2 regions of the Kitasatospora sp. NPDC101108 genome follow, and region 2 is predicted to be linked to the other one. Evidence: riboswitches for the same ligand, from Rfam matches in the RefSeq annotation. Region 2 holds a riboswitch; the other holds the start of a gene.
What was found. A riboswitch is a leader RNA that binds a small molecule or an ion and turns the genes downstream of it on or off. The one in region 2 is predicted to bind glycine.
Positions count from the first base shown of each region.

Region 1: linked by a shared signal. The riboswitch ahead of gcvT (glycine cleavage system aminomethyltransferase GcvT) and the one ahead of gcvP (aminomethyl-transferring glycine dehydrogenase) in region 2 are both predicted to bind glycine.

Region 1 covers NZ_JBVJLM010000023.1:46,444-53,650, forward strand. Annotated here, with positions in the region: gene ACZ6Z8_RS32835 (enhanced serine sensitivity protein SseB C-terminal domain-containing protein) at 321-1,301, opposite strand; gene ACZ6Z8_RS32840 (enhanced serine sensitivity protein SseB C-terminal domain-containing protein) at 1,417-2,214, opposite strand; glycine riboswitch at 2,470-2,574, shown strand; gene gcvT (glycine cleavage system aminomethyltransferase GcvT) at 2,822-3,943, shown strand; gene gcvH (glycine cleavage system protein GcvH) at 4,044-4,421, shown strand; gene glyA (serine hydroxymethyltransferase) at 4,505-5,785, shown strand; gene ACZ6Z8_RS32860 (L-serine ammonia-lyase) at 5,937-7,207, shown strand, end outside.
Region 2 covers NZ_JBVJLM010000009.1:10,958-18,164, reverse strand. Annotated here, with positions in the region: gene gcvP (aminomethyl-transferring glycine dehydrogenase) at 1-2,755, opposite strand, end outside; glycine riboswitch at 2,860-2,991, opposite strand; glycine riboswitch at 2,993-3,096, opposite strand; gene ACZ6Z8_RS20455 (PRC and DUF2382 domain-containing protein) at 3,320-4,408, shown strand; gene ACZ6Z8_RS20450 (MFS transporter) at 4,603-6,087, shown strand; gene ACZ6Z8_RS20445 (DNA polymerase IV) at 6,238-7,207, opposite strand, start outside.

The DNA.
Region 1 (7,207 bases), on a different contig from region 2:
GGGATGGGCGTCGCGTGGATCGAGCGGTCGGCGTGCGCGTTCACCTTCGTGGGGTTTCCAGTACGCGCGATGCGTTGCGCAGAACTCTCTGCCATCCGAACAGGCTTGCGCCAGCCCTGACAACCGACAGATGCCCAACTGTGATCTGCCCGCATGCACCTCCCCGATCTTCGGCATATACCTCTTCACATGGCTGTAACTGCCATGTCAAGATGTGCCTGCGCCGAGATCGGAAATTCGTCCCGAAAGCACCGAAGCCGACCTGATCAGGGATCAAGTCGGCTTCGTGCCAGAGGGTTTGACAACAGCGGTTTCGACAATCAGCGGCCGGGGTATCCGGGCCACGGCGGCTGGGCCTGCTGCCCCCAACCCGGCGCGGGCGGCTGGGTGCCGTACGCGTAACCGGGCATCGACTGTCCGGGCATCGGCTGTCCGGGCATCGACTGCCCCGGGACCGGTCGGCCCGGCATCGACTGCCCGGGGTACGGCGGCGGCACCGGCGGGTACGGGCCCGTCGGCGGTCGGCCCGCCTCCCGGTCGAAGAACGGCCGCGCGTTGGCGCGCATCCACAGCGCCACCGGGTCGTACTCGTCCGACATCGCCACGGTGGACACCGCGAGCCCCTCCGGGGCCACCGCGATCGCCCGCTGCATCAGCGCCCTGACCGCCTCCACCGCCGGCGGCGAACTCTCGTACAGGTCGAGGCCGATCGCCAGGTACGGCTCCCCCACCGACGGCTGCACCCAGGCCCGGCGCAGCGCCCGGACCGCGCGCACCTCGCCCGCCTGCCGCTCCAGCAGCGCGAAGAACTGCTGGGCGTTCACCTGCGGCTCGCTCAGCTTCAACGGACCGGCCGGCAGCCGGTCCAGGCCCGCGGCGATCCGCCGCAGGTCCGCCCACGGCACCCCGACCCCGCCGCCCGGCGCGTGCGGGTTGAGCCACAGGCCCCAGCGGGTGCGGTACAGCGAAGCGGCGATCTCCCGCCCGGAGATGACCTCGTGCGCCCGGGCCCAGCCGGAGGCCGTCAGCTGCTCGGGCGAGGTGACGGCCGGCGCGTAGCCGTGACCGCCGATCTCCATGTTCCCGTACTGGGCGTCCGGACTGCCCGGGCTGCCGTGCCACAGCAGCATCCAGACCTGGCCCTCGGCCAGCGCGTGCAGCAGCCGCTCGTACGCGTCCCAGCGCTCCGGCGCGACCTCGCGCAGAGCCTGCTCCAACGCGCCCGGATCCGCGCCCGGGCGCCCGGCCGGTGCCTGGCCCCAGGGCCCCGGCACCCCGCCCGCTCCCGTTCCCGCACTCATGCGCCCACCTCGCCGCGCCTCTTTCCTGAACCCGCCGGCCCGTCAGCCGCCTGCACGCACCCTATGGCGCGGCACCGGCCACCGCCACGGCGACGTGCCTGTGAAGAATCCCCGCTCACACCCGCGAGTAGAAGGGCATGACCCGGGTCAGCAGCCACTCGACCACCGGGTCGTCGGCGAGGTCGAGCAGCACGAGGTGGACGCCGCCCGGCAGCGGCGCGGTTCCCAGCGCCCGCCCGAGCGCCTCGTTCACCGCCCCCGGGTCGGCCGGGGCCACCGGATCCAGCTGGACGCCCACGAACATCACGGTCGGTTCGCCCTCGATGCTGGCCAGCGCCCGGCGCGCGGTCACGACCCCCGTCAGGGCCGACAGTTCGGCCCTGCAAGCGGCCAGGAAATGCTCCGGGTCCTCGCCCGGCACGGGCTCGCGCAGCGCCACCCGGCCGCCGGTCGGCGCCTCCGGCTGCTGCTCCCAGCGCTCCTCCCGGGGGCCGCGGCGCAGCTCCGCCACACCCTGCGGGGGCACCGGGATGCCCACCGCCGCCTCCGGGTTGACCGCGATGCCCACGCCCAGCGGCAGTCCGCGGGCGAACTCCCAGGCCGGTGCGACCGCGAAGGCCATCCCCGGTGCCTGCTGCAGGAACACCTCCTGCGAGGAGAACACCGGCACGTACGGGGAGCCGGCCAGCTCGACGGTCGGCAGGTCCAGCGACTGCCCGTTCGGGTCGCCCCCGGCCGGCAGCGGGATCCACACCTGGCTGCGGGCCAGCACCTCGATCACCCGCGGCGTCGCCCCCGGGTCGCCCAGCGCGGCCGTCAGCACCTGCTCCAGCTCGTTCGCCGGCCACGCGCCGCCCGACGGCGCCGCCTGCGGCCCGTCCCACCCCTGCTGCTGCTCCACCGGGTACTCCATGCGCCGCCGTCCGCCCTCGTGCCGGGTCGGCCGCCCACTGCTGCACCGACGCGGAGAAGTTTAGGGCTCGGCTTCGAACGCGCGTCGTCCCCCCGGAGGGCGCCCGGCGGCGTGCGACGGGGCGCGCCGTGGCACGTGACCGGGCGCTCCGTGCCGTGTGACCGGGTCCCCTCTCCCCTCCTCCGCGCGGACGTGCCATGATGTGCGCGTCCGACGGCATGCGCCGCGGGCCCCCACAACTCCACACCGGCCGCTCGAACCCGCGCGGGAGAGCCCGGAGTGCCCCTCGGGGGGCACAGCCGGCGCCGAAGGAGCAAGTCCTCCCCGGAATCTCTCAGGCCCCCCTACCGCGCGGGTTAGGCACATCTGGAAAGCGGCGCACGGCCCTGTCGCGCGCCCACCCACGGTGCAAGCCGCCGTCCTGTCCCCGATGCTGGAACCAGCTGATGCTGGCACCAGCTGCGGGCAGGCGGGCGGTGAAGCTCTCAGGTTCGACGACAGATGGGGAGACCCACGCCGCCGCATGCCCGCGCGCAGGGTCGGTCCCCGAGCGGGTCCGGTCCCGGCGCGCGCACCCCTGAGTGCCCCGACCGAGGAGTTCCTGGCCATGTCGTCCCTCCGCCTCACCGCGCTCGACGCGCTGCACCGCGCCCTCGGCGCGACCATGACCGACTTCGCCGGCTGGGACATGCCGCTGCGCTACGGCAGCGAGCGCGAGGAGCACCTCGCCGTCCGCACCAAGGCCGGCCTGTTCGACCTCTCGCACATGGGCGAGATCACCGTCACCGGCCCGCAGGCCGGCGAGATGCTGGACCACGCCCTGGTCGGCTTCGTCTCCGCGCTCGGCGTGCTGCGCGCCCGCTACACCATGATCTGCGCCGAGGACGGCGGCATCCTGGACGACCTGATCGTCTACCGCCTGCGCGAGGACGCCTTCCTGGTGGTCGCCAACGCCTCCAACGCCCAGCTGGTGCTGGACGAGCTGATCGCCCGCGCCAAGGGCTTCGACGCCGTCGTCACCGACGACCGCGACACCTACGCGCTGATCGCCGTCCAGGGCCCGGAGGCCACCGCCGTCCTGGCGAAGACCACCGACGCCGACCTGCCCGGCCTGAAGTACTACGCGATCCTCCCGGCCCAGGTGGCCGGCCGCGAGGTGCTGCTGGCCCGGACCGGCTACACCGGCGAGGACGGCTTCGAGATCTTCTGCCACCCGGTCGACGCCGAGCCGGTCTGGCAGGCCCTGACCGCCGCCGGCGAGGGCCACGGCCTGGTCCCGTGCGGCCTGTCCTGCCGCGACACGCTGCGCCTGGAGGCGGGCATGCCGCTGTACGGGCACGAGCTGTCCACCGACCTGACCCCGTTCGACGCGGGCCTGGGCCGGGTCGTCCGCTTCGACAAGACCACCAACGACGGCGCGTTCGTCGGCCGCAAGGCGCTGGAGCAGGCCGCCGCCGCGGCCGAGACCAACCCGCCGAAGGTCCTGGTCGGCCTGGTCTCCGAGGGCAAGCGTGTGCCGCGCGCCGAGTACACCGTGGTCTCCACCGACGGCGCCCCGATCGGCCGGATCACCTCCGGCGCGCCGTCCCCGACGCTGGGGAAGCCGATCGCGATGGCCTACGTCGACGCGGCCCACGCCGAGCCGGGCACCACCGTCGCGGTGGACGTGCGCGGCAAGCACGAGCCCGTCCAGGTCGTGGCGCTGCCGTTCTACAAGCGCGCCCGCTGAGGCCTCGCAGGACCCCTCGATTTCCCATACACGCACGTCGGAGCCGTCCGTGCGGCGGCCCGCTGCGTCGTACCCGCTTCCCATCCTGGAGAATGACGCCATGAGCAACCCCCAGCACCTGCAGTACACCAAGGAGCACGAGTGGCTGACGGCCGCCGTGGACGGTGTCTCCACGGTCGGCATCACCAAGCACGCCGCCGACGCGCTCGGTGACATCGTCTACGTGCAGCTGCCCGAGGTCGGCGACACCGTGACCGCCGGCGAGACCTGCGGCGAGCTGGAGTCGACCAAGTCGGTCAGCGACCTGTACTCCCCGGTGACCGGCGAGGTCGTCGAGGTCAACCAGGACGTCCTGGACGACAACGGCCTGGTCAACAGCGCCCCGTTCGAGGGCGGCTGGCTGTTCAAGGTCCGCGTCGAGGCCACCGACGCGCTGCTCAGCGCCGACGAGTACGACGCGCTCACCCACGCCGGCTGACCAGCCCGGCACCGGGCGGGCCGCGCGCACGCCGGCCCGCCCCCACCGTCCCCTCGCTCTCCTCCTCCCGGGAAGACCACACCATGACGGTTCTCAACCAGTCCCTGCACGCCCTCGACCCGGAGATCGCCGCCGCGGTCGACGCCGAGCTGCACCGCCAGCAGACCACCCTGGAGATGATCGCCTCCGAGAACTTCGCCCCGGTGGCGGTCATGGAGGCCCAGGGCTCGGTGCTCACCAACAAGTACGCCGAGGGCTACCCCGGCCGCCGCTACTACGGCGGTTGCGAGCACGTCGACGTGGTCGAGCAGATCGCGATCGACCGGATCAAGGCCCTGTTCGGCGCCGAGCACGCCAACGTCCAGCCGCACTCCGGCGCGCAGGCCAACGCCGCCGCGATGTTCGCGCTGATCCAGCCGGGCGACACCATCCTGGGCCTGAACCTGGCCCACGGCGGTCACCTGACCCACGGCATGAAGATCAACTTCTCCGGCAAGCTCTACAACGTGGTCGCGTACCACGTCGACGAGAAGACCGGCCAGGTCGACATGGCCGAGGTCGAGCGCCTGGCCAAGGAGCACCAGCCGAAGCTGATCATCGCCGGCTGGTCCGCCTACCCGCGCCAGCTGGACTTCGCCGAGTTCCGCCGGGTCGCCGACGCGGTCGGCGCGCTGCTCATGGTGGACATGGCGCACTTCGCCGGCCTGGTGGCCGCGGGCCTGCACCCGAACCCGGTGCCGTACGCGGACGTGGTCACCACCACCACCCACAAGACCCTGGGCGGCCCGCGCGGCGGCGTCATCCTGTCCAAGGCCGAGTGGGCGAAGAAGATCAACTCCGCGGTCTTCCCCGGCCAGCAGGGCGGCCCGCTGGAGCACGTGATCGCGGGCAAGGCCGTCGCCTTCAAGGTCGCCGCCTCGGAGGAGTTCAAGGAGCGCCAGCAGCGCACCCTGGAGGGCGCCAAGATCCTCGCCGAGCGTCTGCTGCAGGCCGACGTCGCCGAGGCCGGCGCCTCCGTGCTGTCCGGCGGCACCGACGTCCACCTGGTCCTGGTCGACCTGCGCAACAGCCAGCTCGACGGCCAGCAGGCGGAGGACCGGCTGCACGAGGTCGGCATCACCGTCAACCGCAACGCCATCCCGAACGACCCGCGCCCGCCGATGGTCACCTCCGGCCTGCGCATCGGCACCCCGGCCCTGGCCACCCGCGGCTTCCGGGCCGAGGACTTCCGCGAGGTCGCCGACATCATCGCCGAGGCGCTCAAGCCCGCCTTCGACGAGACCGTCGCCGCCGCGCTGAAGGCCCGGGTCACCGCCCTGGCCGAGAAGTACCCGCTCTACCCGAACCTGGCCGGCCAGGAGTGATCCTGTTCGGGATGAGGTGACCGGCCTCACCCCGCCGGTGCACCTGGGACCCCGGGGCACCGCGCACACTGGACAGTGCGCGCGGTGCCCCGTCCCGTGTCATCCCCCCTGCCCGCAAGTCCTTCCACGAGACCAGACAAGGACGTCCCCCGTGGCCATCAGCGTCTTCGACCTCTTCTCCATCGGCATCGGCCCGTCGAGTTCCCACACCGTCGGCCCGATGCGCGCGGCCCGGATGTTCGCCCGCCGCCTGCGCTCCGAAGGCCTGCTGGACCGGGTCACCGGCGTGCGCGCCGAGCTGTACGGCTCGCTGGGCGCCACCGGCCACGGCCACGGCACCCCGAAGGCCGTCCTGCTCGGCCTGGAGAACAACTCGCCCCGCACCGTCGACGTCGACCAGGCGGACAAGGACGTCGAGCGGATCCTCGCCGAGAAGCGGCTCAGCCTGCTCGGCGACCACCCGATCGACTTCGACCCCGACACCCAGCTGATCCTGCATCGGCGCCGCTCGCTGCCGTACCACGCCAACGGCATGACCCTGTGGGCGTACGCGGCGGACGGCTCGACGCTGCTGGAGAAGACCTACTACTCGGTCGGCGGCGGCTTCGTCGTGGACGAGGACGCGATCGGCGCGGACCGGGTCAAGCCCGACGACACCGCGCTGCGCTACCCCTTCCGCACCGGCGAGGAGCTGCTGCGGCTCACCCGGGAGACCGGGCTGTCGATCTCCGGCCTGATGCTGGAGAACGAGAAGGCCTGGCGCAGCGAGGAGGAGATCCGGACCGGTCTGCTGGAGATCTGGTCCGTGATGCAGGAGTGCGTGCGGGCCGGGATGACCCGCGAGGGCATCCTGCCGGGCGGGCTGAAGGTCCGCCGCCGGGCCGCCGCGGGCGCCCGGGCGCTGCGCGCCGAGGGGATCGGGCCGGCCAACGCGATGGAGTGGGTGACCCTCTACGCGATGGCGGTCAACGAGGAGAACGCCTCCGGGCGCCGGGTGGTCACCGCGCCCACCAACGGCGCGGCGGGCATCATTCCGGCCGTCCTGCACTACTACCTGAACTTCATCCCGGGCGCCGACGAGGACGGCATCGTCCGCTTCCTGCTCGCGGCCGGCGCCATCGGCATGCTCTTCAAGGAGAACGCCTCCATCTCCGGCGCCGAGGTCGGCTGCCAGGGCGAGGTCGGCTCCGCCTGCTCGATGGCCGCGGGCGGCCTCGCCGAGGTCCTCGGCGGCACCCCCGAGCAGGTCGAGAACGCCGCCGAGATCGGCATCGAGCACAACCTCGGCCTCACCTGCGACCCGGTCGGCGGCCTGGTCCAGATCCCCTGCATCGAGCGCAACGGCATGGCGTCGGTCAAGGCCGTCACGGCGGCCCGGATGGCGCTGCGCGGCGACGGGCGGCACCACGTCTCGCTGGACAA
Region 2 (7,207 bases):
GCGCCCAGTCGCCGGCCAGCGTGGCGGCGGTGTGCGGGGCGTTGCGCAGCGGATTGTCGTCGGCGGCCCACTCACCCGAGCCGACCTTGTCGATCTCGCCGCGGATCGCGATCATCGCGTCGCAGAACCGGTCGATCTCGTGCAGGTCCTCGGACTCGGTCGGCTCGATCATCAGCGTGCCGGCCACCGGGAAGGACATCGTCGGCGCGTGGAAGCCGTAGTCGATCAGGCGCTTGGCGATGTCGTCCACCGTCACGCCCGTCTCCTTGGTCAGCGGGCGCAGGTCGATGATGCACTCGTGCGCGACCAGCCCGCCCGGGCCGGTGTAGAGCACCGGGAAGTGCGGAGCCAGGCGCTTGGCGATGTAGTTGGCGTTCAGCACCGCGACCTGGGTCGCGCGCTTGAGGCCCTCGCCACCCATCAGCCGGACGTACGCCCAGGAGATCGGCAGGATCGCCGCCGAGCCCCACGGCGCGGCCGAGATCGGGCCGACGCCGGTGGCCGGGCCGGCCTCCTCCTGCAGCGGGTGGTTCGGCAGGTACGGCGCCAGGTGGGCGCGCACCGCGACCGGGCCGACGCCCGGGCCGCCGCCGCCGTGCGGGATGCAGAAGGTCTTGTGCAGGTTCAGGTGCGAGACGTCCGCGCCGAACTTGCCCGGCTTGGCCAGGCCGACCAGGGCGTTCAGGTTGGCGCCGTCCACGTAGACCTGGCCGCCGGCCTCGTGCACCAGGGCGCAGATGTCGGTGATCTGGGTCTCGTACACGCCGTGGGTCGACGGGTAGGTGACCATCAGCACCGAGAGGTTGTCGCGGTGCTGCTCGATCTTGGCCTTCAGGTCCTCGACGTCCACGTCGCCGTCGACCAGGGTCTTCACCACGACCACGCGCATGCCGGCCATCACCGCGGAGGCGGCGTTGGTGCCGTGCGCCGAGGACGGGATCAGGCAGACGTCGCGCTGGGTGTCGCCGTTCGCGTGGTGGTAGGCGCGGACGGCCAGCAGGCCGGCCAGCTCGCCCTGGGAGCCCGCGTTCGGCTGGATCGAGACGGCGTCGTAGCCGGTGACCTCGACCAGCTGCTGCTCCAGCTGACGGATCAGGGTCAGGTAGCCCGCGGCCTGGTCGACCGGAGCGAAGGGGTGCAGCTGGCCGAACTCCGGCCAGGTGACCGCCTCCATCTCGGTGGTGGCGTTGAGCTTCATGGTGCAGGAGCCCAGCGGGATCATGCCGCGGTCCAGCGCGTAGTCCCGGTCCGACAGGCGGCGCAGGTAGCGCAGCATGGCGGTCTCCGAGCGGTGGCTGTGGAAGACCGGGTGGGTCAGGTACTCGTCCTCGCGCAGCACCGCGGCCGGCAGCGTCCCGGCGGCCTCGGCCACCTCGACGGCGGGGACGCCGAAGGCGGCCCAGACACCGGCCAGGTGCTCGCGGGTGGTGGTCTCGTCGGTGGAGACCGAGATCCGGTCCTCGCCGTCCTGGTACACGTTGATGCCGTTGGCGCGGGCGGCGGCAGCGATCTCGGCGGCGCGGCCCGGGACGACGGCGGTGACGGTGTCGAAGAACTCGCCGTGCAGCAGCTCGACGCCGCCGGCCCGCAGGCCCTCGGCGAGGGCGGCGGCGTAGCGGTGGGTGCGGCGGGCGATGTCGGCCAGGCCGTCCGGGCCGTGGTAGACGGCGTACATCGAGGCCATCACGGCGAGCAGCACCTGGGCGGTGCAGATGTTGCTGGTGGCCTTCTCGCGGCGGATGTGCTGCTCGCGGGTCTGCAGCGCCAGGCGGTAGGCGCGGTTGCCGTCGGCGTCGACGGAGACGCCGACCAGGCGGCCGGGCAGCGAGCGGGCGTACTCGGCGCGCACCGACAGGTAGCCGGCGTGCGGGCCGCCGAAGCCCATCGGCACGCCGAAGCGCTGCGAGGTGCCGCAGGCGATGTCGGCGCCCAGCGAGCCCGGGGACTTGAGCAGGGTGAGCGCCAGCAGGTCGGCGGCGACGGCGACGATCGCGCCCAGGCCGTGCGCCTGCTCGATCACCGGGGCGAGGTCGCGGACCACGCCGGTGGCGCCCGGGTACTGCAGCAGCACGCCGAAGACGCCGCGCTCGGCGATCTCGGCCGGGATGCCCTCGGACAGGTCGGCGACGACGACCTCGACACCGGTCGGCACGGCGCGGGTGTTGATCACCGCGATGGTCTGCGGCAGGGTCTCGGCGTCGACCAGGAAGACGCCGCCCTTGACCTTGGTGACGCGGCGGGCCAGCGCCATCGCCTCGGCGGCCGCGGTGCCCTCGTCCAGCAGCGAGGAGCCGGAGGTGGGCAGGCCGGTCAGGTCGGAGACCAGGGTCTGGAAGTTGAGCAGCGCCTCCAGGCGGCCCTGCGAGATCTCCGGCTGGTACGGGGTGTAGGCGGTGTACCAGGCCGGGTTCTCCATGACGTTGCGCAGGATCACCGGCGGGGTGAAGGTGCCGTAGTAGCCCAGGCCGATCATCGGCTGGAGCACCTGGTTGCGGCCCGCCAGCTCGCGCAGCTCGGCGAGGACCTGGGCCTCACTGCGGCCTGCGGGCAGGTCCAGGGCGGTGATGGAACGGATGGCCTCGGGAACGGCCGTGGCGGCGAGCTCGTCCAGCGAGCCGTAGCCGACGGACGCCAGCATCTTCTCCTGGGCGGCGGCGTCGGGGCCGATGTGGCGGTTCTCGAAGGGGCTGGCCAGCTCAAGCTCGGTGAGGGTCGGGGCGCCGGTGGGGCGTCCCGCGTTCGGCTGGGCGTTCATGGTGGTCGAGGCCTCCTGGTCACGGACCAACGGGGGTACGCACGCCGGCCGGCCAACGCCGCTGCGGACAGCGGACCGGCCTGGGCGGACGGACCCGAAAGGCCTCCCCCTCTGTCATCGGGACCTGAGAGCTTCGCCCGCACGTCGCGCTGTGGCGCTCCGTCGGCTTGCACCGTCGGTGAGGGTGGTGATCGCCGGCTCCCGCGCCGACGGTCCTGCCCTGCTTTCCAGAGTGACCTATCCCGCACGGTACGGATGCCTGAGAGATTCCGGGGAGGAGTTGCTCCTTCGGCGCCCCGACCAGTGGTTTTCGCTGACGGGGACTCTCCCGAGCGGGCTCGGCGGTCGCCGCCCAGGGTACCAGCGGGAGGCCTTCCGATCACGGGTGCGTCGGATCACTCCGGGTCTACGCGCGTCCCCCGGACGGCCCAGCGCCGACCCGTCCGGCCGCACCCCGGTCGCGTGGGCCCGATTCATGGCTTTTGGTGTGAAGTGGCGGACGGGACGGGTGCCCCGGCCGCCGATCTGCGGGCGTGCCGCAGGCGCAGCGCACTGGAGGAAAGCGTGCAGACCGAAATCGACCCCCGCGACCTCATCGGCCACAAGGCGGTCGACCGCAACGGCGACAAGATCGGCACGGTCGACGAGGTCTACCTGGACGACGCCACCGGACAGCCGGAGTGGGCGGCCGTCCGCACCGGCATCTTCGGGCGGGACGCCTTCGTCCCCCTCACCACGAGCGAGTTCTCCGGCGACGAGCTCCGGGTGCCGTACGACAAGTCGCTGGTCAAGGACTCGCCGGACTTCGGCGTCGGCCAGCACCTGTCCCCCGCCCAGGAACTCCAGCTCTACCGCTACTACGGCCTCGACACCGCGGTGGACGGCCGCCCGACCGCCGGGGCGCCCGGCCCGGCCGCCCAGCCGGACCTCGACTTCGGCACCACCTCGGCCGTCCCCGTGGCCGCGGCCGCCGAGCCGGTGGCCCACCACTCCCCCGACTCCGGCACGACGATGACCGCCACCGCCACCAGCACCGCCACGGAGGCCCCCGTGCGAACCCTCGGCACCCCCGCCCCCTTCCCCGGCCACGCCGTCGAGCCGATGCCGCATCCCGCCCAGGCCGCGCCCACGCCGGTCGCGACCACCCAGGCCGCGACCGCTCCCTTCGCGACCGACACCGCCGCCGCCTCGGCCCCCAGCGACCCGGTGGAGATCACCTGCCGCGAGGAGCGGCTCGACATCTCCACCGAGTGGCACGTCCTGGGCACCGCGAAGCTGCGCAAGTACGTGACCAGCGAGCAGGTCGAGCGCCGCGTCCCGGTGGTCCGCGAGCGGGTCCGGGTGGAGCGGATCCCGGTCAGCGAAACCGAGCTCGCCTCGCTCACCGAGAAGGAGATCGACGAGGCGGTGGAAGAGGTCACCCTCCGCGAGGAACGGCCGGTGGTCCGCAAGTACCTCGCCCCGATCGAGCGGGTCCGTCTGGTGGTCGAGCGGTACACCGAGGAGGAGGTGATCCGGGACGAGCTCCGCCGCGAGAACGTCGAGGTCCACGACACCACCGCCGAGGCCGTCGCCGCGCCCAACCCGACGAACGGCTCGATGTCCCCGGCCCCCGAGGGCGCCCGCCCCGCCGCCCTGCACCCCCTGGCCTGATTCCACCGCCCCGACCAGCGTTCCCGATGGGCCCCGGACTCCGGTCCGGGGCCCTCGACGCGCCCGCGATCCGCCGGTCCACCGCACCCGAACCTTCACCTTTGCCAAACCTTAACCAGTCGATATTTGACACTCTGAAGTATCTTCCGGCAGAGTTACTTCAGTTCATTCACTATGTACGGGAGGAAGCAACCGTGAGTGAGGCACCACAGCCCACCACCGCGGCCAAGAAGCAGAGCAACGCCCGGGTCCTGCCGGCCCTCATCCTGGCGATGCTGTCGTTCAGCGTGGTGCAGACCGCGGTCGTCCCGATCCTGCCGTCGCTGGCCAAGGAACTGGACGTCTCCGGCTCCAACATCACCTGGCTGATGACCGCCAACCTGCTGTCCGCCGCCGTGCTGACTCCCCTGCTGGGCCGCTTCGGCGACCTCCGGGGCCGCAAGCCCATGCTGCTGATCTCGCTGGCCGGTCTGGTCGCCGGTTCGGCCCTGGCGGTCAGCACCCACTCCTTCACCTGGCTGGTCGTCGCCCGCGTCCTCCAGGGCGCCGGCGGTGGCGTGATGCCGCTGGCGATCAGCATCGTCCGCGACGAGCTGCCCAAGCAGAAGGTCACCGGCGGCGTCGCCGCCATCAGCGCCTCGATGGGCGTCGGCTCCGGCCTCGGCCTGGTCGCCACCGGCCTGCTGCTGGAGCACTGGAACTACAAGTCCATCTTCTGGATGGGCCTGATCTTCGGCCTGATCGCGGTCGCCCTGGTCGCCTTCCGCGTCCCGACCGACCCGGTGACCGACAAGGAGGGCGGCGCCGACCCGCTCGGTGCCGTCACTCTGGCCGCCTGGCTCTCCGCCCTGCTGGTCGCCGTCAGCCAGGGCAACCACTGGGGCTGGACCTCCACCAAGACCCTCGGCCTGTTCGCCGTCGCCGCCGTGGTGGCCCTGGTCTGGGGCATCATCGAGACCAAGGTCTCGCACCCGCTGGTCGACCTGAAGATGATGTCCCGCCCGGCCGTGGCCTTCACCAACCTGGCCGGTCTGCTCATCGGCTTCGGCATGTACGGCTCGTTCATGGTCATCAGCAACTTCGCCCAGACCCCGGAGAAGTACGCCCACTACGGCTTCACCGCGACCGTCCTGCACGCCGGTGTGATGCTGCTGCCGTCCGCCATCGGCTCGATGGTGGCCGCCCCGGTCGGCGCCCTGCTGATCGCCCGCCGCGGCCCCCGCCTGCCGCTGGTCCTCGGTGGCGTCCTGGGCGCGGTCTCGATGGCCTACCTGGCCCTGCGGCACAGCGCCGAGGGCGACATCTACACCGCCTCCGCCATCTTCGGCCTCGGCATCGGCCTCGCCTTCGCCGCGATGCCGGCCTTCATCAACGGCGCCGTCCCGGTCGAGCAGAGCGGCATCGCCAACGGCATGAACTCCGTGCTGCGCACCGTCGGCGGCGCGATCGGCACCGCCGTGATGACCGCCATCCTGACCGGCGACGTCATGAAGCTCCCGATCCCGGTGCTGCTGCCCACCCTGGACGCGTACAAGCACGCGTTCTGGACCACGGCCGTCGTCTGCGTCATCGCCGGCGCCGTCCCCTTCCTGATCCGCACCGCCAAGTCGGCCACGGCCGTCGCCGGCGGCCCGGCCCGGCAGGACTCCAGCCCCGAGCTGGCCAAGACCGACGCCTGACGAGGCGTCCGGCCCGCGCGCTCAGGGACAGGACGCGCGGGCCCCGGCCTCCGCTCGGTCGCGAGGGCATCACGACCGTCCGGAGTCCGGCACGGTATGCGGCCCCACCCGGTACTTCCACCGGGTGGGGCCGTTCCGCGTCCTCCCGCCTCACTCCCCCTCGGCGCCGGGCTCCTCGACCTGCCGCAGCGGCAGCGGCCGGGCCGGCTCCAGCGCCGGATCGTCCACCGCGAAGGTCCGCACCCGCCCCGGCCCGCTCCACGGCGTCTCGAACCGCACGGTCACCCGCCCGACCCCGCTGCCCTGCACCCAGCCCGGCCCCCACTCGGCATGGCGGACGTCCTGCCCGGGCATCCAGCGGCGCACCACCGCCTCCTCCGGCTCCTCCTCGGCCTCCGCCACCTCGGCCGCCTCGGCGGCGTGCTCCGCCGCCTCCTCCCGCAGCGCCTGGGCGAACAGGTCCTCCTGGGTGTAGTCGGCCAGCTGGGCCACGCCCACCCCGAGCAGCCGGACCCCGCCGGTGATGTCCACCTGCTCGGCGAGGCGCCGTGCCGTCGAGGTGATCACCGCCTCGTCGTCGGTCGGCCCGCCCAGGGTCTCCGAGCGGGTCAGCGTCGAGAAGTCGAACCGCCGGACCTTGAGCACCACCGTCCGCCCCGAGCGCCCGGCCGACCGCAGCCGCCGGACGCACCGGCCGGCCAGCGCCTCCACCTCACGCAGCACCCGGTCCCGGTCGGCCAGGTCCACCTCGTAGGTGTCCTCCACCGAGACCGACTTGGCGTCCTGGTCGGCCACCACCGGCCGCTCGTCCAGCCCTGTCGACATCTGGAAGATCCCGGCGCCGTGCGCCCGCCCGAGCAGTTGGACCAGCTCCGCCTCCCCCGCCTCCGCCAGGTCGGCCACCGTGCTCAGCCCGGCCCGCCGCAGCACCTGCTCGGTGGCCGGGCCGATCCCCGGCAGCGCCCGGACCGGCATCGGGCCGAGCACCGCCCGCTCCTCCCCCGGCTCGATCAGCACCAGCCCGTCCGGCTTGGCCTGCTCCGAGGCGATCTTCGCCATCAGCTTGGAGCCCGCCGCCCCGACCGAGCCGGTCAGCCCGGTGAGCCGCTGGATGTCCGCC